One region of the Lysinibacillus sp. FSL P2-0066 genome, then DNA from elsewhere that is predicted to be linked to it. Evidence: riboswitches for the same ligand, from Rfam matches in the RefSeq annotation. Region 1 holds a riboswitch; the other holds the start of a gene.
What was found. Region 1 has a riboswitch for S-adenosylmethionine ahead of MKZ14_RS21225 (cyclase family protein). Riboswitches for the same ligand answer to the same signal wherever they lie in the genome.

Region 1 (7,645 bases):
AAAATAGAACGATAGCTTTTTTAACGGATAAGGAGATTCCTTATGCATCATCACTTCCTCAGCTACCACCAGTAGAAAATCTTCAATTTAAAAGCCAAGAGGATATTGCAAGAAGAGCGGTTGCCCTGTTGATTGTTATTCAATTCGCATGTGATGTAGCACAGAGGGGTGATATTGAGGAGTCTAGAGAATTCTTTACCAATATGCTACGAACATATGGGGTGCATGAATTTTTAACGGAGCATGAAAAATTCTTTCTTGAGGCTCAGCATCCTGGTGCTCAAGAAGCAGTCAATATATCATGGCAATATGAAGCCTATTGGACACTTATTTGGGCATTGGGGCTTGTGGAAGAGCTAAATTTCCCTGACGATGTATGTGATTGTGAATATGCAATTCAAGTAGTTTCTCGTTGCGAGACATTTGAGCAATTTTATGGTCAAACGGTACTGCGCAGTAAGGAAGATATAGTGGATGAGGCGGATAAAATTTACAGATTACATTGGGCTTGTGTAGATAGCCGCATCAATGGACAAGAAGCTCCTTTAGCATTAAATGAAAGTGTTGTGATGGAAAGACGGAGAGGCTTATTTTGGATAATTGGATATCAAGGCGAAGAATGGGATACTATATCGATGGATACTTAAAATAATAGCAAACTAGGAAATCTAGTTTGCTATTGTTTAATAAGAGAGATTATTTAATATAAGTTGGTTTATTCACCTGATCTATTAAAAGTATACCATCGTATTGGTCGCGCGGAACAAGACTTTCCTGTATCATTCCCCAACTATAGGATAAGCGTGGTTCAAACATCCATGAGTTGCCTCGTTCATTTTGTCGATTGCGTAAATCGATGAATGTGTAAGGTTTATTTGTTGAAGACAGAATATCTTCAATAGATCCTTTGACAGGAGGTAAAACAGGCATAGGTTCTCCCATATTATTTGATGTCTCTCCACTAGTCATGTATAGACCTAATACATAGCTATATTTCTTATAGATATCAGGTAAACGTTCCCCCATTAATTTAACTGGGTAAGGAGATCCCATTACATCCGATTGTGCTTTACGAATATGATCGTTATGAGCCCATACAATAAACTTTTCTGTTGGGTACACCTCTTCAGCTAACCAAAGTAAGTTCTCCATCATCGCTTGATCTCGCCATTCCATAGTTTGCAAAAATGATTCTATATTATTTTGTTCAAAATCGATATTGGACTGAATTGTTAACTCTATATATTCGTCTGCTAGTCGAATACGATCTGCTAGAGTGCGATCCATTAGTTTTACAATATGAGGCTCTTTTGGATAAGCTGCCTGTAGCTCTTTTTCTTTGATTTGTATTTCTGATTTTACCTGTTTATACACATCAATTATAGTAGCTTTTACTTTTTGATAGCCCTTCAAATCTTTTCCCGAGCTCCATTCAGCAAGTTGCTTCTCTACTTCATTGAATTGCTGAGCCAACTTGGGGTTTTGCAGCCAATCTCCGTTCGTAAATGCTCCTTGCTGTTGAATATCGAAGCCAGTAAGTACAAGAGGTTGCTCTGTTGCTTGAGTCGATTTTGCATAGTCAAACAGAGGCAAAGTTTCTTTTGTCCACCAAACGCCGAAAATGGCATCCTTCATTGTTTGTAGAGCTGCTTGTTTATCAATTTGTCCTTGAGCATTCATCACATTACCCATACCACTTTCAAAGGCAAGGACATTATAGCCCATATCTTGATGTAAAAATTGTATTAAACGTGTTTTCGCTAGATTGAATTGCGCCACTCCATGAGAGCTTTCCCCTAAAAAGACAATACGTTTATCATGTAATAAAGGTTTTAGCATCTCTAAATCGTCAAATTTGTTAGCGGGAATTTTTTGTCCGTCAAACGTTTCAGGCTGGATGGATGACAGGCTGTATGCATGGTCATTCACCCATTTTTTCCAATCAAGTAATGTTTCATTAGAAGTCCTAGCTTGTTTGACGGCAGAATCGTTTTTAATAATCTGCTCATTTACAGGGACAGCAGCAGAGACATTTACTACTCCACTTACTGTCATTAAACTTGCCAGTGCAAAACTTAATAAAACCTTATGCTTCCTAGCTTTCCTCATTAATTATCAGCCCTTCACTTTATATTGATACTAATTATAGAAAGGCAAGTTTAAAGTTTAGGAAGAATTTGTTTAAAATTAGTTTAAATTTAGTATGTAAAAAAGAAAAACACCTCCAATTGATGGAGGTTGGCATGCTATTTATAGTGATACGTACTTGCTCTTACATGGTTACGTTGAATTTGGTTAAACCATGCACGATCCTTTTCTTCTTGTTTTAATGTCCCAACAATGGAGGAAGAGCAGCTCACGCAAATTTTAGCTTGCGTAATCTGTCCACATCGTTCGCATGGAGCCCCTAAATTAGGAAAAATGGAGTTCTTTAATTTTCCTGCTTTTACCCATTTATAAAGCAATTCGGATGATACGCCTGTTAAAGCGACAACCTCATCGTTTGTTAGGTAGCGATTATTTTTTCTTAATAAAAAATGATGTAGCTCTGAATATATATCCTCTTCTCTCACATCAATTTTCTTTTGAAATAGCAACATAACCAATCATCTCCTCGTCCCATTAATTAATGATTTCATTAATTGTTATGGGTTGTTCGTCATATTTATAATTTTCCCAGCGATTGCGTGCAAGCTTGCGATATTTCGTCGAAACATTTCGATCTGCAATTAAACGTGAAAAACCTTTTTTAGCTTCAGGGATATCACCAAGTCGAAGGCTTAATTCAGCATGTAAAAACTGAATTCTCTCTCCACCTTCTTGATTGGAGGCAAAGGATTTACTATAAAAATCTCTAGCAGCAAAAAGGTAGCGCTTTTCAGATTCTTCGTCCTTTTTTAATCGATAGAGCCAAGCAATTTTTAGAGCGAAATTAGCCATTAAAAGAGATTCTTCCATTGACGCACGGGATACTAAATAGGCGAGCTTAAAACTGATAATGGCATCATCAATTGTACGTTCCTGACAGATATCCATAGGTTTCTGGAGCTCTTTAATGTATAGTTCATCAATGAGGAGCATGAAAGGTCCATAAGTTCGTGTCATCGATTTATGGTAGGCATAGCCACAATGTGGACATACAGCAACTTCATACAGCAAAGGGTTTAGACCATCATAAACAGGCATGAAATCCGTTTGTTCTTCGATAATTTTATATCGATTAGGGCGAACTTTATATGTGGTAAACTGCTTTTTGCAAAATTTACAGTCTACACTACTTTCATAGTAGTAAATGTTAAATGCCATAAGAATCAACTCCTTTGCGCGCTATTTCTTTTGTTCTATTTATACGTAAGATTTTATCGTTCAATGTATTTAAGGTATTATCTATTATTTTAACAATTTTGTGTTCTTTGGTATACTCCTTTAGAATTATTAAATTAAAAATATTCAAGGAATTTTTAGTTAAATATTATTATAAATACGCTTGTAATAGTTTTTATCGGTGTTGCCAATGGAAGTTATATAGCTTGCTGAAAGTTTGTCAAAATACTTTCACATATTTCATGGGAGAAAAATTATAAATTGGTTCTAAATGATTATAAAGGAGGTGCTCAAAATGAAGTATAATATCGTGTTTTTTGATGTAGACGGCACATTGATTAATTACGAGGATGGCTGTGTGGAAGAAAGTACAAAACAAGCTATTCAGCTATTGCAAGAAAAAGGAATCCATCTTGTAGCGGCTACTGGAAGACCCTTATCTATGTGCTATGAGTTAAAAGCGCTAGGGATTGAAACCTTTATTACTGCAAATGGGGCCTATGTGAAACATAAGGATCTTGTCATACATAAAACTCCGATTGCCAAAGAAATTGTCCGAAATGTACAGGCATTTGCACAGGAACAGCAGCATAGCCTAACATTTTTTACAGAGAAGCTATATATGAATAGCATACAAAGTCCAGTAGCTTTAAGAGCGATGCAGGAAACTTTATCTTTACGGGATTTTCCACTTATAAATGAAAAAATTGTAGATGAAGAGGTTTTTCTCATGTGTCTATATGCGGATGAGCTGGCTGAAAAAAGATATACTAGCCAGTTTTCGAATATATTTTTGCAGCGATGGCATCCTTATATTGTGAATGTATTACAGCAGGATGTTTCGAAGTCAATAGCTATTAAAGCCGTACTGGATCATTTTAACATCGACCCTGAGAATGCGATTGCTTTTGGGGATGGGGATAATGATATTGACATGTTGGAGTATGTAGGATTAGGAATTGCCATGGGGAATGGTAGCACAGCTCTAAAAAGTGCTGCCAATTTTGTTACAAAGAAATCTACTGATAACGGTATCGATTTTGCTTTACGTCAGCTTCAAGTCATTTAGAGCGCTGAGGCTACACTATATATAGCAGGTAAATTTTAATAAATTTTAGGTGGGATGATTTATGGCACATCACGTGCAGTCTCTAATTGAACATTACGGATACTTTGGAATTATCGTGATTCTAATTGGAGGTATTGTAGGGGTGCCACTTCCTGATGAGGTGTTTCTAACTTATGTAGGCTATAGTGTTTACCGAGAAAGTCTTGAACATATTCCTGCTTTAGTCAGTGCAATGATTGGTGCGGTTGGAGGCATTACCTTAAGCTACTATATTGGTTATCGTTTTGGCTTACCGTTATTGCAGAAATATGGGCCTAAAATTCATATTACAGAGCAAAAAATTGACTTTACGAAAAAGATGTTTACAAAAATAGGACCTACCCTATTATTAATTGGCTATTTTATCCCCGGGGTACGTCATTTGACAGCGTATATTGCGGCTATTAATAATTATCCTTATAGAAAGTTTGCGCTTTTTGCCTATACAGGGGCATTTATCTGGACGTTCACATTTATATCATTAGGAAAGATGCTTGGAGAGAAATGGCGATTTGTTGGATACTATCTGACTCATTATAGTATCTATCTTATCCTTTTATTTATTGTAGGGATGCTCATTGCTTACTTTCTATTCAAAAAAAGAAATGGACAAACATAAAAGTCGGTATACGCTATACCGACTTTTATGTTATGGCAAAATAGCAAATGAGCGCACAGGGAAGCCAGATGCTTTTTCTGGCTTAGGTACGATATTGAAGATGATAGCGCCTTTCGCAGGTAGCTTGTCCAAATTCGTCATTAGCTCAATTTGATAGGTGTCTTGTTCAAGTACGAAATATTCACCATCTAGCTTGCCATTTTTACGAAAATCGGCGGCAGAGTCCGTATCGAATGTTTCATGACCAATTGCGCTTACCTTGCGTTCTTTTAGTAAAAACTGTAAAGCTTCTAAACCCCAGCCAGGGATATGGTTATGTCCATCTGCATCCTTATTACTGAAAGCTTCTTTATCTGGCCAGCGCTTACTCCAATCTGTACGTAATGCTACAAATGTTCCTGCTTCTATTTCTCCATGCTTGTCCTCAAAATCAAGAATATCTTCAACACTTAATGCAAAGTCATGGTTGCTTGCAGCCTCTTGTGATTTATCAATGACAACAAGGGGGAGAACAAGCTCTTTTAGTTCTAATTCTTCTAAGTAGCGAGTATCTCGCACAAAATGAATGGGTGGGTCGATATGTGTGCCATATTGACCGGGGAACGTAAATTGTTGGGCGAAGAAGCCATCCTTATGAGAGAATAACGTTTCAAATTTAGCGTCCTCAAACATAAAAAAATGTGGTGAATTAGGGCCGAATGTATGTGTTAAGTCAACCCACTGTTTCGATTTTAATAATTGCAATGCTTGTAAAAGTTCATTAGACATCTATTTCCCTGCTTTCTGTTAAAAATAGTGGTACATAAAAAGGAGTCCCCTTATAGAAGAGGACTCCTGCTGAAACAACGGTAGTTCTTCTCATCTTCAAGGCTGATCATTTTGCCAATTGGAATTAGCACCATACTGTTTAGCTGGTTGCTGAGACTTCATCGGGCCAATCCCTCCGTCTCTCTTGATAAGAAAAGTAATATAAGAATTTTCAGAAATAACAATACAAACACTTTAGCATAGTTTTTTATAGTTTACAAGTTCACTAGGAATTTTCACCAATTCAAATTCAAGGTGACTCCACAACAATCATTATCAATAAGACGTATTCTAAAACTGTCTGGTGTATAGTTCGTTTCAAATTTCATCGTAATGCCTGTTGATGTGATTAATTTTTCAACCTCTGTTTTATTTGAAAGTTGAGCAGCATTCATTAAATCATGTGCGAATTGTTGGGAGCTATCTATTTTATCCGTAAGTAATTGAGCTTGCTGCATCATCGCCTTTATCCGTGTTGCTGAAGCTTTTAATTTGTGTGTATCGACAGGTGGAAAAGGATTATTGGTCGGCATTGCTAGATGTTGAGAAAAGGGTCTAACGGCAAAATGATTTGCAATTGGCGATGTTGGATAATGATAGGGATGAACAAAATACGGATAAGGATTGTAATACAAGATCATTCCTCCTATCCTATAGCCTGATATCTTATCTTATGTAGCCAAACGACTTTCGGTGTTATTTACAATACAATGTTTGTCCTAAACATTTAAAAAGGAAGCTAAAGTGAGCTTCCTTTTTAGCCAAGTACATCCAAGACATCATCAATTTTTTTACTATGTGATAAAATGCCATAATTCATCCATGTTAAAAAGTCTACTTCATAGACACAGTTGGTTTTAACAGCTTCTAGGTTTTTCCAAGTAGGTGTTTTTAAAATAGCACGTTCTTCATTCTCATGAATGGAATGTTGTTTATCAAATGTAATAAATAAATGATCGGCATCTAATTGCATCAATCGATCAAATGTCAGTTGGGCTTTACGTTGATTGGGCGGAATACTCCATACTAGTGAATGGGGCATTAAACCTAAGTCATGATATAAAATGGGGCCCGTATAGCCACACTCAGGACCAGCGTATAGAGTGATGCCAATGGCTGAAATACGGAGAAATGCCACACTTTGCCCATAAACGGATTTACTAAGAATTCCTTTTGCTTGTTGTACTTTATCTTCATATTGTAGGATTACGTCTTGTATCAAGGAGGTTTTTCCTGTTAGATCTGCAATTTTAAATAACGTAGATTGCCAATTCTCTCCAGGGTGTGAGAGATGGCAGACGGGGGCTACCTCATTTAAATGCGGAAAGGATTCCCAACGCTCTACACCAGAATCTAGCATAATTAAAGTTGGCTTATAGTAAAGGAGTCGATCCATTTCTCTATTTTGTACATCGATATCTGGCACTTCCTGTAGACCTAAATAGTCTTGTTTTCCCCATTTTGAATGACTGAATTGAGCAATTGGCGTAATCCCAAGGGCAACAAAGAAATCTTCTAAGAATGGTGCAAATACACGTAGATGGCTGCTTTGACTTCTTCGATATTGTCCTGGCGAAATGCCGACATGTTCTTTAAAACGACGATTGAAATAATACTCATTATTAAATCCGACAGACTGGCTAATTTCATATACTCGATCATTTGTTGTTATTAATAATTGCTTAGCTTTTTCAATACGAATGTTATTTAAATAGTGAAGAGGAATTTGTCCCGTAATATCTTTAAAAATGCGCGTATAATTCCATCTTGGGACGTCAGCTAACTGT
Region 2 (7,645 bases), 720 kb from region 1:
TTTTAGGCATTAATAGAATAGCGATAGCAACTATTGTGACTGTGGTCGTATCGAAGGGATGTAATTTACCTTCAGTTGCCCAGAAAAATAGTAAAACTAAGGAAGTAACGATTAAGCGAATTTCAGGAGCCTTTAATGGGCCAAGCTCTGCAAGCTGTTTTTTGATGACCTCTTTACCACCTTCGATATTGCTAGTCTCAGGTTTAATTAACGCAATCATAATGAAAAATAAAACGATCGACATAATAATCGAGAAGGGAGCAGCGTAAAGTAGCCAAGCACCCCAGGAAATATCCACATTAAATTGCTCTTGGATAAAGTTTAAAGCCACCATATTTTGAGCTGCTGCAGTTTTAATGCCGATATTCCAAATGGAAACGGCTTGTACCGAAGTAATAACTAGCAAAGCAGCAAGCCGACTATCACGTGGTAAACCAAATGCTGCCACCATTCCAAGCAATATCGGTACTACAGCGCCAGCTCGTGCTGTAGCAGAAGGAACAAAAAATGCGAGGACGATAGAAACTAAAATGGCGCCAAATACGATAGCCTTTGTTTTCGTTCCTACCAGTGAAAGAATCCACAGAGCAAGTCGTTTATGTAGATTAGTAATTTGCATTGCAGCCGCTAGAAAAAGAGCTGCTGCTACTAAAGCAACGGCAGAATTACTAAATCCACTTAAGGATAATTTTAATGCGCCAGCTGTTCCTAGCTCTGTAGATGGGTCATCCATTGACGGAGCGAGTCCTAGTAAAACAGTTACTAGTGCAATGATCATGGCCGAGCTAACAGGATATGAAACAGCCTCTGTTACCCAAAGGATGACTGCAAAAGCTAAGATGGCTAAAGCTCGTTGCCCAGCTATAGGTAAATCGCCGTTATTAGGTAAAAAAGTAATAATGATTAGTAAAGCGAATGCTAAGCCAATCCATAGAGGCTTTAAGTTACGTTTTGTAGCTGCTTGTTTTGGTGAAGACATAATTTCTCATCCTTTCTACGATAAAAATGACGATTATTATCCATAACATCGGACTCCGTAATGTTTTATTAAGATAAGAATATGTCTATTTTATTGTAGAAAAAAACCTGTGTAAAATAGATGTTTTTTACAGCAATATTAGTAGATAAAGAGAAAATATATGGTCACACAAAATACAAAAATATCCATAAAATATTATTTCTTTTTCTTAAAAGCAGTAGTTACTTTAGGCTCTGTCCCATTAACTAAACGTTTAATATTTTCTATATGCAGGATGATAGCTATGCCAAAAAGAAGGACAGCTATAATGGTTGGGCCAATGCCTGGAATCCATAAATAAGTTGCTGTACAAAAAACGAGATAAAATTCTAGAACACCTACAATTAAATAATTTGTTGCAAAGGATAAAATAACAAATAAAATAAGTGCAAATAAACCAATCTTCCAATCAACAGCAAGTAAAATACCAATGATGGAGGCCGTTCCTTTCCCGCCGTTGAAGCCCATATAGAATGGGAAATTATGACCTAAAATAACCCCAGCAGCCATAATGTAAGTAAGCAGCCATATTTGTTCTTGTGTCAAATGAGTGGCATCCGCTAGATAAAAATGTGCACCGATAATAGCGACAACGCCTTTGCCGATATCAATGAGGGCTACTAAAACGCCATATTTCCAGCCAAGGGAAAGAGTAGCATTCGAGGCACCCGCATTTCCGTGGCCAGCTTTTTTTAAATCAACCCCAGATAAAAATTGAGCCACTTTAGAGCCGTGAATACAGCCTATTAAATAGCCAATCATAAGAAAAATGATCACGGCCTTTACCATAAAAATACTCCTCTCAAAATTTTTTCTAAAATAGTGTATGCGTTCATATTACGTATAAGAGCAGACAGAAGTTTCGGAAAAAATAAAATTTACATGTTGACAGAAAAAAACTCTATGTTTATACTGTGTAACAACGATGGAAATTGAATCTCATACTCTTATCAAGAGCGGCGGAGGGATAGGCCCTATGATGCCCGGCAACCAGTAAGTAATGAGCTTACTAAGGTGCTAATTCCTACAGATTCTAACTTGGATCTGGCAGATAAGGGGAGGAAAACTTGCAACCGCAACCCTCTTCTTAGCTGAAGAGGGTTTTTTGTTTTCTACAGAAAAATCCTCCTCATCTCCGGTACCATCGTAAAAAAATAACCATTTGGAGGTACACAATGACAAATTTTAAACCAGAAACATTGCTGTTACATGGTGGTCAAGAGCCAGACCCAGTGACGGGTTCTCGGACAGTTCCAGTCTATCGCTCAACTGCTTTTGTATTTAAAGACACTGCTCATGCGCAACGTCTTTTTGCCCTAGAGGAAGCAGGGAATATTTACACACGAATTACCAATCCGACTGTTGATGTGTTTGAAAAACGTGTGGCTTTATTGGAAGGTGGAACAGCAGCAGTAGCACTTTCATCTGGTGCAGCGGCTATCGCATTTTCCATTTTAAATCTAGCTGGAGCTGGTGATGAGATAGTAGCAGCTAGTTCTTTATATGGCGGTACGTATAATTTATTTGCTAACACATTACCAAACTATGGTATTAAAACAATTTTTGTAGATGAAACAAACCCAGAGAATTTCAATGCGGTGATTACTGATAAAACAAAAGCTGTCTTTGCAGAAGTTTATGGTAATCCAAGCTTAAAGGTTTTAGATATTGAAGCAGTAGCTAAGATTGCACATGATAATGGGCTACCACTAATTATTGACAGCACGTTTGCTTCTCCTTATGGTTCTACACCTATTGAATATGGTGCAGATGTTGTTGTTCATTCAGCAACTAAATGGATAGGAGGCCATGGTACAACCTTAGGGGGCGTTGTTGTAGACGCTGGTAAGTTTGATTGGGCTAGTGGGCGATTCCCAGGTTTTACTGAACCAGATGCTTCTTACCATGGGTTACGCTATGGAATTGATACAGCTTCTGCTGCTTTTGCTACAAAGCTACGCGTACAATTATTACGTGATTTTGGTCCAACATTAAGTGCAGATGCTGCCTTTAATTTATTGCAAGGGTTAGAAACGCTTCATTTGCGTATCCCTAAACACAATGAGAATGCATTGGCAGTGGCTGAATATTTACAAAACCACCCATCTGTGGAGTATGTAAATTATAATGGCCTAGAAGATTTCCCGACACATGAGTTGGCAAAAAAATATTTAAGAAATGGCTTCGGTTCAGTGCTTACATTTGGCATCAAAGGTGGACGTGAAGCTGGGCGAAAGCTTATTGATAGCGTGAAGCTATTTTCACATGTAGCAAATGTAGGTGATGCTAAGTCATTAATTATACATCCTGCTTCCACTACCCATCAGCAGCTATCAGCAGACGAATTAGTTCAAGCTGGTGTAACCGAGTCGCTCATTCGCTTATCCATCGGTTTAGAGGCAGTAGAGGATATTATTGCTGATTTAGATCAAGCCATTACACAGGCAACAACAAGTGAACAAACTGTAGAAGCTTAAGATTTAGAACAGAGGGAAGAATGGTGTAGCGTTTACGTATTTTCTCATTCGATTTGCCTCATTTGGTAATGCGTTAAACGTTGCTACATCAACTATTTACAACATCCGTTAATTATCAGAACCTTATAAAAAATAATACCAAGTAATTTTATATGTATTATTGACTTAATTAAATCCATGCTATATACTAGGAAATAAGTTAAGAGTACGGAAATTATTGTTAAAAAGGAAAATGTTTTCATAAGTGCTCCCCCACTTTTGAATATATAGAAGAGTAGTTGCCTAGCCAGTAACTGCTCTTCCAAAAAACTGATGATAAAGGAGTGTTTAAAATGGGTAACATCTATAGTGCGCAAAACATTGTATCCTATCTAATATATGAGCTAAATGAAGGACACGTTTTTGTCAACAATAAATCCATTCAACACCTTCTTACATCAGTCGAAAAGAAATGGCAACAAGTTTTTGGTCATACAGCATTTCAAGAACAAGTTTTTACTGAAAAAGAAGACTATACTGTTAAGGAAGTATTTGAGACATATGAACAGTACGGTGTGAGCCATATCTCACTTCCTGCCACAGAGATTTACTTAAAGTATGGTACATTTCAATTAGTGGAACGTACGTATGCAATACCAGATTTTACAGAAGAAGAAATTAGTCTTGTTCAACACGCTTTAGAACAATATCGCTATCAATTGCTTTCAAGAGCAAGTTAAAATCCCCTCATATTTTTATGCTCATTCTCTGCTGCTACAGGGAATGAGTTTTTTCTTTAAAGGGATTGTTATGAATGTCTGAGCATACATATATAATAGAAGAAAGACATTCATATATTGAAATGTAAAGAGTCAATATTTGTTCAAATCTTATAGAATGATTAATAAAACGTATAATAAAGGGAATGAAACCGATTTCTTTTGCACATCTAGAGAAAACAAATGTCCTTCCTAGAAAGATTTTTCTTGTGCAATGTATGTATTTGCGTTACAATTTTCTTTAAGTTAAATTTTGAATTATTTGAATTTGTATGTGTTCCAACACATATAGAAATAGCGAAACTCATACAAAGAAGAGTTGTTGGCTAAAGACTGCGGTGGGTGTCAAATAGTCATGACACAACCCCATGGAAAATTAGCATTAATGAAACTGCGGAATGTAAGTTGGAGGGAATAACAAGAATGGCAACTATAAAGGCAGCGATTTTAGGATTTGGAACGGTAGGTCAGGGGATCTATCATATTTTAAATGAAAAACGAGAAGAGCTAAAAAATAAATTAGGTATTAAATTAGAGGTAGCGAAGATTTTAGTGACAGATGCTAGTCGTGAACGTGTGCCTGGCACAGCACATTTAATGACAACAAGTATGGATGAAGTCTTAGCAGAGCCAGGTATGCAGGTTGTGTTTGAAGCAATTGTGAACGAAGAACCTGCATACAGTTATTTAAAGCGAGCTGTTGAACATAAATGTCATGTTATTACTGCTAATAAAGTGATGTTTGCCAAACGAGGTTTGGAGTTACAGGATCTTGCAAAAGCTAATGGCGTTTTTGTAGGCTATGAGGCTACCACTGCTGGTGGCGTACCTGTTATTAAAACAATGAAAAATATTTTACTTGTTAATGATGTAAGTCGTATACAAGGCGTCTTAAATGGCACATGTAATTACATATTAACAAAAATGCGTGCACAGGGCTGGTCGTTCGAAACAGCTCTAAAAGAGGCACAAGGCTTAGGCTATGCTGAAGCAGATCCGTATAATGATATATCTGGGCAGGATGCATTTAAAAAATTAATGATATTAAGTGCCTTAGCTTTTGGTGAGCAACCAGATTGGTCAGATGTAGAAGTAATTGGAATCGATAGTATCTCTGCTGAACAAGTTCATGAAGCGTGTGAAAAGGGTCTGCGTTACCGCCATGTTGCTGAAGTGGAGAAACGAGCTGACGGTAAAATTATTGCAAAAGTCGGTCCACAACTAGTTGATAAAGAGCATCCACTTTATCCAGTCGATGATGTGTTTAATGCAGTGGCATTAGAGACTAACTATATTGGTACATTAACATTAGTCGGTCCTGGAGCAGGGATGTATCCAACTGCGAGTGTCATGGTAGAGGATTATGCGGAAATCATTGGGAAAAGAGCAGGATTTGTTGTGACAATCTAATAAAAGCTTAAAAAAAGCCCGCCATTCAACAATGTTCATTGTATGAATGGTGGGCTTTTAGTCTTCATCTTTGACATCAATATCCTCTGGAATAGGGGTAGAACGCCAAATCTCAATTTCTTCTTTAATACGTTCCAATTGATTAAAATAAGTGCTGAATTGTCCACTATTGATTAAAATTTGTTGGCCATCGTAAACAGAACGGATGCGTCCTTCGTAAATTAGACGCATTACTTGATCCACAGGCATGCCAAGATCAATAGCTGTCTCTTCAATTGTTTTGTACATACGATTCGCTCCTTTTACTGTTTTTATTATAACGTCCATTAATGAGAATGCATACTGTGGTAATTAAAAGAAAAGTAAAAATGATAATTGTTTGATTTTGGATAAATATGTATGATTAGTATTAATAAAGTTGTGAAGCGGGGATGAGTTGAAAAATGTTAAATTCATTGTTTGTATTACTAGCAGCTATTTTATGGGGAATGACAGGAACTGCCCAAACATATTTGGAACAAGGGGTCTCTCCTATAGCAGTGGCCACAATTCGTTCTGCAATTGGTGGCGGTTTATTATTAGCTATTACAATTATAATGAAGAAAATTAACTTTTTAAGATGGTCATGGAAATGGACAATTTTAGCTGCGGCTAGTATTGCCCTTTTCCAAGGACTTTTCTTCTCATCTATTCGTCTAACAGGTGTAGCCATTGGAACTGTTGCTACTATTGGTAGTGCACCAGTATTTTCTGGTGTATTAGAATGGCTAGTATGGAAAACACGTCCTACAGCAGTATGGGGACTTGCTACATTGATGGCCATTATCGGATGTCTTTTATTATTCATGAATAATGGAGAAGAGTCAGTACACGTTGGTGGATTCACATTAGCTCTTTGTGCAGGTTTATCCTTTGCATTTTACACAAACATAAGTAAAAAATTAATGGCACAGGAAGATGCATTACCCGCAGTTGCTATGACATTTTCCATTTGCACTTTGTTTTTACTGCCATTTTCATTAGAAGGTGGTTTTTCCTGGCTAGGAAACGTGGACAACTTATGGACAATGCTGTTTATGGGGATTATGTGTACAAGCGTAGCGTATTTACTGTTTTTAAGTGGATTACAAAAAATTAGTTCATCCTCAGCTGTAACACTTTCATTAGCAGAACCATTAACTGCTGCAATTCTTGGTGTGTTTTTAATAGGAGAACACTTAAGTATAGTATCCTGGCTTGGTGTAGCGATGCTTTTAGGAGGCATTGTTGTTTTAACTTTAGGTGGGAGAAAAAAGCTAAAACCTTAAGAAATTCTTCATTTTTATAATAGCTGGTTTTTAAGATTTAGAAGATACACTTATATTTGAGAGCGAGGTGTATATCATGACGAAATTAACAGTTCTTGTTACAGATGACGATCAAGATATTCGTGATGGTATTGAAATTTATTTGAAAAATGAAGGCTATCATGTCATTAAAGCAGCAGATGGCTTAGACGCATTAAAAAAGCTAGAGAATAATGAAGTACATTTAATCATTTTAGATATCATGATGCCAAACATGGATGGAATTACAGCAACATTTAAAATTAGGGAAGAGCGCAATATTCCCATTATCATGCTGAGTGCAAAGGCGGAGGATGGCGATAAGATTCATGGATTATCAGTTGGAGCAGATGATTATGTAACAAAGCCATTCCATCCATTAGAGCTATTGGCACGTGTAAAATCCCAGCTGCGTCGTTATGTTCAGCTAGGAACGTATAGTGAGGGTGCTACAAAAGTGGAAATAGACGGACTTGTTCTTGATGAAGAGGCAAAAGAGGTTGTATTAGAAGGAGAGCCTGTTCGACTAACACCGATAGAATATAAAATAACGGAATTATTAATGAAAAATGTAGGGCGTGTATTTTCGATTCGTGAAATTTATGAACGTGTTTGGAATGAGGAAGCTTATAATGCTGAAAATATTGTAGCTGTTCA

Region 2: linked by a shared signal. The riboswitch ahead of MKZ14_RS01860 (O-acetylhomoserine aminocarboxypropyltransferase/cysteine synthase family protein) and the one ahead of MKZ14_RS21225 (cyclase family protein) in region 1 are both predicted to bind S-adenosylmethionine.

Annotation. Positions count from the first base shown of each region.
Region 1 is NZ_CP150202.1:4,260,215-4,267,859, reverse strand. Features, by position in the region: gene MKZ14_RS21255 (DUF4272 domain-containing protein) at 1-647, shown strand, start outside; gene MKZ14_RS21250 (erythromycin esterase family protein) at 697-2,109, opposite strand; gene MKZ14_RS21245 (hypothetical protein) at 2,247-2,600, opposite strand; gene MKZ14_RS21240 (DUF2225 domain-containing protein) at 2,623-3,306, opposite strand; gene MKZ14_RS21235 (Cof-type HAD-IIB family hydrolase) at 3,620-4,393, shown strand; gene MKZ14_RS21230 (DedA family protein) at 4,455-5,051, shown strand; gene MKZ14_RS21225 (cyclase family protein) at 5,082-5,819, opposite strand; SAM riboswitch class I at 5,907-6,013, opposite strand; gene MKZ14_RS21220 (hypothetical protein) at 6,095-6,499, opposite strand; gene MKZ14_RS21215 (helix-turn-helix domain-containing protein) at 6,616-7,645, opposite strand, start outside.
Region 2 is NZ_CP150202.1:376,321-383,965, forward strand. Features, by position in the region: gene MKZ14_RS01850 (DASS family sodium-coupled anion symporter) at 1-979, opposite strand, end outside; gene MKZ14_RS01855 (glycerol-3-phosphate acyltransferase) at 1,175-1,807, opposite strand; SAM riboswitch class I at 1,963-2,076, shown strand; gene MKZ14_RS01860 (O-acetylhomoserine aminocarboxypropyltransferase/cysteine synthase family protein) at 2,194-3,495, shown strand; gene MKZ14_RS01865 (hypothetical protein) at 3,828-4,214, shown strand; gene MKZ14_RS01870 (homoserine dehydrogenase) at 4,677-5,663, shown strand; gene MKZ14_RS01875 (hypothetical protein) at 5,721-5,951, opposite strand; gene MKZ14_RS01880 (EamA family transporter) at 6,107-6,970, shown strand; gene MKZ14_RS01885 (response regulator transcription factor) at 7,047-7,645, shown strand, end outside.